Linked DNA regions of Teredinibacter turnerae T7901. Each later gene encodes a partner of the first gene's protein in a complex. Links are inferred from orthologs where the notes say so. Each region holds a gene or a part of one and is shown on either strand. Other genes may lie near its edges.

The links. Proteins that work in one complex are often made in the same cells at the same time.
Region 2: the proteins of uvrD (region 1) and uvrB are in contact, whole or in part, in a crystal structure (PDB 7EGT), measured with the Thermus thermophilus proteins. The link is inferred for Teredinibacter turnerae T7901 from one-to-one orthologs. Residues at the interface, in WP_096412145.1 of Thermus thermophilus: His654, Arg656, Phe657, Gln666, Asp668, Glu669, Lys680, Arg681, Leu682, Ser683, Lys685, Tyr686, Ala687; in WP_096411307.1 of Thermus thermophilus: Glu23, Leu25, Arg26, Asp27, Gly28, Glu29, Arg30, Phe31, Arg55, Glu326, Asp327, Phe328, Glu379, Ser382, Gln383, His398, Gly400, Arg401.

The regions. Positions count from the first base shown.
Region 1 is NC_012997.1:5,108,966-5,112,880, reverse strand. Bases 451-3,391 are described here. They hold uvrD (DNA helicase II), read left to right. Parts: upstream 451-798; coding sequence 799-2,985; downstream 2,986-3,391. Other genes in these bases: TERTU_RS20660 (MbnH family di-heme enzyme), read right to left, coding at 2,982-3,391; TERTU_RS20670 (hypothetical protein), read left to right, coding at 451-752. Outside these bases: TERTU_RS20675 (lipoprotein), read left to right, coding at 1-213; more of TERTU_RS20670, read left to right, coding at 249-450; more of TERTU_RS20660, read right to left, coding at 3,392-3,915. UniProt on the Escherichia coli protein: A helicase with DNA-dependent ATPase activity. Unwinds DNA duplexes with 3'-5' polarity. Translocates on single-stranded DNA with 3'-5' polarity. Initiates unwinding more efficiently from a nicked substrate than double-stranded DNA.
Region 2 is NC_012997.1:2,692,048-2,695,534, reverse strand. What follows is about bases 1-3,000. They hold uvrB (excinuclease ABC subunit UvrB), read left to right. Parts: upstream 1-492; coding sequence 493-2,508; downstream 2,509-3,000. Other genes in these bases: TERTU_RS10710 (gamma-glutamylcyclotransferase family protein), read left to right, coding at 2,505-2,921; rlmKL (bifunctional 23S rRNA (guanine(2069)-N(7))-methyltransferase RlmK/23S rRNA (guanine(2445)-N(2))-methyltransferase RlmL), read left to right, coding at 1-496. Also shown: cobO (cob(I)yrinic acid a,c-diamide adenosyltransferase), read left to right, coding at 3,246-3,487. UniProt on the Escherichia coli protein: The UvrABC repair system catalyzes the recognition and processing of DNA lesions. A damage recognition complex composed of 2 UvrA and 2 UvrB subunits scans DNA for abnormalities.

The DNA of each region.
Region 1 (3,915 bases):
CGTCAGTCAGGCCCGACCAGTACCGACCCGGATGCCTACCTGTACAAAAATGGCGTTCTGGTACAAAGCCTGGTGTCGCCGTCAGAAAACCTGGAGTCCGCGAGTATGACGCTTGAGCCCGGCGATTATGTGCTTGAAATAAACGACTACAACAATATGGACGAGGACCCTCTCACCGGTGGAAATAGTTGTTTCCAAGTGCGACTACTTTAAGGGCTCGGCCCGCTGACGTTATCAGGTACTGAATCATGACCATAAAACATTTAGCTCTCGCGTGCATTTGCGCCTGCTCACCGCTGGCGATTGGGGCGCAGAGCACCGTTAAGCCCGGCGCTGATGTTATCGCTGCGGGGCCACAAACATTTCATGTTGCGGTGGCCGATGTGCAGACCCTGGTGTTGCCCTTTGCGCCAGCCAGGCCCGGCGAATCCCTTCAGCTGGTGTTGCTGAAAAGCAACGGGCTCGAGGTGCTTTCAACGTCGACCCAGTGGGTTATCAGTGAAGGCGACGCGCCCTTGGAACTGTTAGTGAGGGCGTCGGCTCCCGGGCAATATCGCCTGCAGTTTCTTGCACGCTCCAAGACGCACGAGCAGCAGGCCGAGTCACTTAGCCGAGTTGTTGGGCTGATGGTTGTTGCTGGGGATGGCAAGTCAACATCGGCATCGGTACAGAAAGCAACTTCATCGCCAGTCACCCAGCGCGCCGACGGCACCCGCGTCATCAGCTTCTCTGTGCCGCAAAACAGTCACTGAGGCTTGCCGGCAATCCGACGGGGTGAATCTGCTACAATCCTCCGCCATGACAGAATCTCCCCTAGTAAAAGACCTTAATAGCGCTCAGCGAGAAGCGGTAGCCGCGCCGCTGGGCAATCAACTGGTACTCGCCGGTGCAGGCAGTGGTAAAACCCGCGTATTGGTGCACCGTATCGCCTGGCTGATGGAACAGCAGAGTGTTTCGCCCCATCAAGTAATGGCGGTCACGTTCACCAACAAAGCCGCGCGGGAAATGCGCGAGCGCTTGACCCATCTCATCGGTGATCGCCTGGGGCCGCGCGGTGTGCACAGCATGTGGGTTGGCACCTTTCACGGCATTGCACACCGCCTGCTCAAAGCCCACTGGCAGGAAGCGGGCCTGAGCCAGAACTTTCAGATTATGGATTCGGATGACCAGCTGCGGCTGATCAAACGGATCTATCAAACACTCGCGCTGGATGACAGCCGCTGGCCTGTGAAGCAGGCGCAGTGGTATATCAACAACCAGAAAGACGAGGGCCTGCGCCCAGCGCACATCGACCCGGGCCATGATCCGTTTGCCCAAACCATGAAGCTGGTATACGAAGCCTATGAAGAGGCGTGCGAGAACGCCGGGCTGGTGGATTTTGCTGAGTTGTTGTTGCGCTCGCACGAGTTGTGGCTGAAGAACAAATCCCTGCTCGACCACTACCAGCGCCGGTTTGTGGCGATTTTGGTGGACGAATTTCAGGATACTAACAGTGTGCAATATGCCTGGTTGCGGGTGCTGGCGGGCCACGCCTGTGCGGTAACGGCAGTGGGCGACGACGACCAGTCCATCTACGGCTGGCGCGGTGCCAAAATCGAAAATATCCAGCAGTTCGAGAATGACTTTGCACCGGTGGGCGTTACCCGCCTGGAACAGAATTATCGCTCCACCTCAACCATTCTCAGTGCTGCCAACGCGGTGATCGAAAACAACTTTGGCCGCCTGGGGAAAAACCTGTGGACAGATGGCGGTGAAGGCGAGCACATCGACCTTTTCGCCGGGTTTAATGAACAGGATGAAGCGCGCTATATCGTCGAGCGGGTGCAGGATTATCTGCGTGAAGACGGCAGTCGCGCGCGCACCGATTGTGCCGTGCTATACCGCTCCAATGCCCAGTCCCGCATCCTGGAAGAAGCCTTTTTACGGGAAAACGTCCCCTACCGCATCTACGGGGGCCAACGCTTTTACGACCGGCTGGAAATTAAAAACGCACTCGCCTATTTACGTTTGATAAGCAGTCGTCAGGACGATGCGGCGCTCGAGCGGGTTATCAATACCCCAACGCGTGGCATCGGCGCCAAAACCATCGAAAGTATTCGCATTTTTGCCCGCGATCAGGGCTGCTCGCTCTACGCAGCTATGCAAGCGGCGCTGCGCAACAAGGTGTTTAGCGCGCGGGCGGCAGGAGCGCTAAATGGCTTTGTTGCGCTTATCGACGAGTTGGAAGAGAACGTGGCCCAATTAACCCTGGGCGAGGCCGCTGAACTGGTGTTGGAGAAGAGCGGTTTGGTGGAGTTTCACCGCAAGGAAAAAGGTGAGAAAGGACAGGCGCGTGTGGAAAACCTGGAAGAGCTGGTCAACGCCTGTCGGTTGTTTGAACCACAGGATGAAGAAGTGACCCCCCTGCAGGAATTTCTTGCCAATGCCGCGCTGGATGCTGGCGATGGTCAAGCTGACGAGTTTGAAGATGCGGTGCAAATGATGACGCTGCACAGCGCCAAAGGGCTGGAATTTCCGCTGGTGTTTTTAGCGGGGATGGAAGAAAACCTGTTCCCCCACAAGATGTCTTTAGATGAGCCGGGTCGGCTCGAGGAAGAGCGTCGACTGTGTTATGTCGGTATCACCCGCGCTATGGACAAGCTGGTGATCAGTTATGCCGAAAGTCGGCGCATGCACGGCAATGAAAACTTCAACGCGGTGTCGCGGTTTATTCGCGAAATTCCACAAAACCTGGTGCGCGAAGTTCGTATTCAATCCACGGTCAGCCGTCCGGCGAGCTATTCGTCATCCTCCGCAACCCGGCAAACGGAAGTGGATGATTTCCCCGATTTAAAACTGGGTCAGAGCGTGCTGCACCCGGTGTTCGGCGAAGGCACCATCACCCAGTTTGAGGGTCGCGGTGCTGGCGCTAAGGTGTATGTTAACTTTATGCGCGAAGGCGGCAAGTGGCTGGCGTTGCAGTACGCCAAGCTGGAAGTTGTCTAGCGCCGATTATCTGCCGGGCTTTCACCCGCGGGCAGTGTGCTTTCGCTCTTCGGCTCGGATTGTGATGGGAGCAGACTGCGATCAGTGAGCGTGTTTAAAAACGCAATCAGGTCGTTCTTCTCGTCGGCAGATATACCGAATCCGTGCACAAAAAGGCTCTTATTGCGGTGCTGGCGCCCGTCGCCGGGGAAATTACCCGTCGGGGTATTTCTGCCGCCCGCCGCATAAAAATCAATAACCTCGGCCAGCGTTTCGATGCTTCCGTCGTGCATGTAAGGTGCTGTCAGGGCAATATTGCGCAGCGTTGGCGGTCGAAAAAGCCCCTTGTCCATTTCGTCTCCGGTCACGTCGAACGCACCGCGATCGAATTCCAGCGCTGTCTGCTCGGCATAGAGCCCCGTATTGTGGAACCCCCGCACCGTTGTGCTGCCACCCTCGTGAACCGTCGACTGGCTGAAGTTAAATCCGCCGTGGCAATGTTTACATTCTAATCGTTCCGACATAAACAGGTTTAAGCCGCGAATTTCCTGCTCGGTGAAAATATCCTCGCCATAGTACGCGTAACGGTCGAATTTTGAATCGAACGCGGTGAGGCTGCGCACGTAACTGGCCAGTGCCTTCACAATGTTATCAACAGTTATAACGTCTTTATTAAGCTGTGGAAAAGTCTGGGGAAAGGCAGTTGCAAAAAGCTGTGGATAGGCTGTGTCTTCTGTCAGACGCTGGATGACCCGGTGCTCATTGTGGGTGAGCCCCATTTCGACCGGTTTCTCGTTGTACAACGGTATGATTATCTGTCGTTCAAGTGATGTGAGGTTCGGGTGCGCCCAGGTAAAAGTCGCGTTGTAGGCGACATTGGTGAGGCTGAGGGCATTGCGAAAGTGCCGTTCGCCCGTGCTGCCAGTGGAGGTTGCGAATGGTTCCGCAAAT
Region 2 (3,487 bases), 2.4 Mb from region 1 along the record:
AGCTAAGGGCAAGCAATTTTTAAATTTGTTTTGCTACACCGCAACGGCAACAGTACATGCTGCGCTTGCTGGTGCGAAATCCTCGGTGAGTGTGGATATGTCCAACACCTATTTGGATTGGGCGAAAGATAATTTCGCCCTCAACAATATTCATCAGTCGCAGCATATGCTGGTGCGGGCCAACTGCATGGATTGGCTGAAAAACTGCAGGCAGGGCTTCGACCTGATCATGCTGGACCCACCCAGCTTTTCCAATTCTAAAAAAATGGAAGGCGTATTGGATGTACAGAGGGATCACGCGGCGCTGATTGAGCGCTGTATGGACTTGCTCAACCCGGGTGGTTGTTTGTATTTTTCGAATAATTTACGCAGTTTCAAATTGGATGAAAATGCGTTGAGCCGCTACCGGGTGACCAACATTAGCGCGCAAACCCTAGACCCGGATTTTCAACACAACCCCAAAATTCATCAATGCTGGGAGATACGCCAAGCATGAGTTTAACCAAGTTGGCAAAACCCTTTAAAGTCAATTCAAAGTTCAAGCCAGCAGGCGATCAACCCGCGGCGATTGAAAAACTGTATCAAGGTGTGGAAGCCGGCTTGGCCCACCAGACGCTACTTGGGGTAACCGGCTCGGGTAAAACCTTTACGATTGCGAATCTGGTAGAAAAACTGCAGCGGCCAACCATGATTATGGCCCACAACAAAACGTTGGCAGCGCAGCTTTATGGCGAGTTTAAAGAGTTCTTCCCGGATAACGCTGTCGAGTATTTCGTATCCTATTACGATTACTATCAGCCGGAAGCCTATGTGCCATCTTCCGATACCTTTATTGATAAGGACGCATCGGTCAACGAACACATTGAACAAATGCGCCTGTCGGCGACCAAAGCGCTGATGGAGCGTGACGATGCGCTTATCGTCGCGACGGTGTCTGCCATATATGGTTTGGGTGATCCTGATGCCTATTTGAAAATGATGCTGCACTTATCGCGTGGCGATCAGATAGATCAGCGCGCAATATTGCGGCGCTTGGCGGAGTTGCAGTACACCCGCAACGACATTGATTTTGGCCGCGGAACCTATCGGGTGCGCGGTGAAATTATTGACGTGTTTCCTGCAGACTCAGAAATAGAAGCCGTGCGTATTGAATTGTTTGACGATGAAGTGGAACAGATCTCGTCGTTCGACCCGTTAACAGGGGAAATTCTTGCCCGCCTGCCGCGCTGCACTATCTATCCAAAATCTCACTATGTCACGCCGCGACAGACTATTTTGAATGCAGTGGATTTTATCGAAGAGGAAATGCAGGAACGGCTCGAGCAGTTTCGCGGTATGGATAAACTGGTGGAAGCGCAACGCCTTGAGCAACGCACCAAATACGATATGGAGATGATGCGCGAGCTGGGTTATTGCAACGGTATCGAAAACTACTCGCGCTATCTCTCTGGCCGCGCTGCCGGAATGCCGCCTCCCACGCTGTTTGACTATTTACCCAAAAACTCGCTGCTGGTGATTGATGAATCGCACGTAACTGTGCCGCAGATTGGAGGTATGTACAAAGGCGACCGGTCGCGGAAAGAAACATTGGTGGAGTACGGTTTCCGTTTGCCGTCGGCATTGGATAATCGCCCTATGCGGTTCGATGAATGGGAACAGCTAGCGCCGCAAATGGTTTTTGTATCGGCGACACCCGGCAACTATGAAGCCGAGCACCAGGGGCAAATCGTGGAGCAGGTCGTGCGCCCAACCGGATTGGTGGACCCGGAAATCGAAGTTCGTCCGGCGGGCACTCAGGTGGATGATTGTCTGTCAGAAATCCGCAAGCGTGTTAAAGCCAAAGATCGCGTGCTGATTACCGTGCTGACCAAGCGCATGGCAGAAGACCTCACTGAATTTTTGATGGAGCACGGTGTGCGGGTGCGCTATCTGCACTCGGATATCGATACCGTTGAACGGGTGGAAATTATCCGCGATCTGCGACTGGGTGAGTTTGACGTACTGGTCGGTATTAACCTTCTGCGGGAAGGCCTGGATATGCCGGAGGTCTCCTTGGTCGCGATTTTCGACGCAGACAAGGAAGGCTTCCTGCGGTCAGACCGCTCTCTGATCCAGACCATTGGCCGCGCCGCGCGAAATGTGAAAGGCCGTGCTATTCTCTACGCAGATAACATCACGGGTTCCATGCAGCGTGCCATGGACGAAACCAACCGTCGGCGCGAGAAACAAATCGCCTTTAACGAAGCGAATGGCATCACCCCGAAAGGTATCGTTAAAAGCATTGCCGATATCATGGAAGGTGCACGGGCACCGGGCGCGCGCCCTGGCAGCAAGCGGAAAGTTGCCGAGAAGGCCGCCAGCTACGCAACTGACGTACCGGCAGGGAAAGATGTGTGGCATCACATCGCCGATCTTGAAAAAGACATGCTTGAAGCCGCGAAAAATCTGGAATTCGAAAAAGCAGCAGCGATACGCGACAAAATCCACGAACTCAAGGAGGGCGCATGAACGTTTTCACCTATGGCTCATTAATGTATCCCCCAGTGTGGCAGCGAATTGTTCAATATCACTACGAACATAACGCAGCAACAATTTACGGCTATGAGCGTGTTGGTGTGCGCGACGAACCCTATCCTATGCTGGTGCCAGCGGGCACCTCGTCGGTGGTTGAGGGCGTGCTCTATCGCAATATCACCCCGGATGACCTGGCGCGACTTGACGCCTTTGAAGGCGACTTTTACGACCGCATCAGCGTGGATGTTGTTCTCACCGATGGCAGCGTGGTGCAAGGCATGGTCTATTTGGCCAATGCCTACGGTCGCCAGTATGCCCTCGAAACGCCTTGGGATATGGCGTTGTTCGAAGCCGAGGGCATGCAGCGTTTTAATAACCTCTACGACGGGTATGAACGCATCCGCTAGTCGCAACCGTTGACTTTTGCGTTACTGGTGCCTACAGTCCCCCAGGATTTCAGGTCACTCCGGTGATAAATGGGAAGCTGGAAAGCCAGCGCTGCCCCCGCAACGGTAAAGTGTTACGCCCGTCGTCACACTAAGCCCGATACCAGCCTGAAACCGCTTCGATACTCCCACATGAGTTCAGTAAAGGCGCGGAGGGCTGCCTTTCAGGAATGTTTTAGGGCCATCCTGCAAATTTCCTTTTCTCCTCCCGCTAACCAGGCTGTGTGCCTGTGCTGTTCCCATCGGATTTTTCTCCGGCCCCAGATTTGTGAGCACCCAGTTAATATGAGTACAAAAGACGAACGTCACGCAGAGGCGATGGCAAAACAAAAAGCTAAAGTCGATGCGAATATCGCGCGTGCGGATGAAGAGCGCGGTGTTGCGGTGCTGCTGACCGGTAATGGCAAGGGCAAATCCAGTTCCGCCTTCGGGATGGTGATGCGTGCGTTGGGCTATGGTCAGAGCGTGGGCGTGGTGCAGTTTATTAAAGGCAAACAGCTTTCTGGTGAAGAAATCTATTTGCGCGA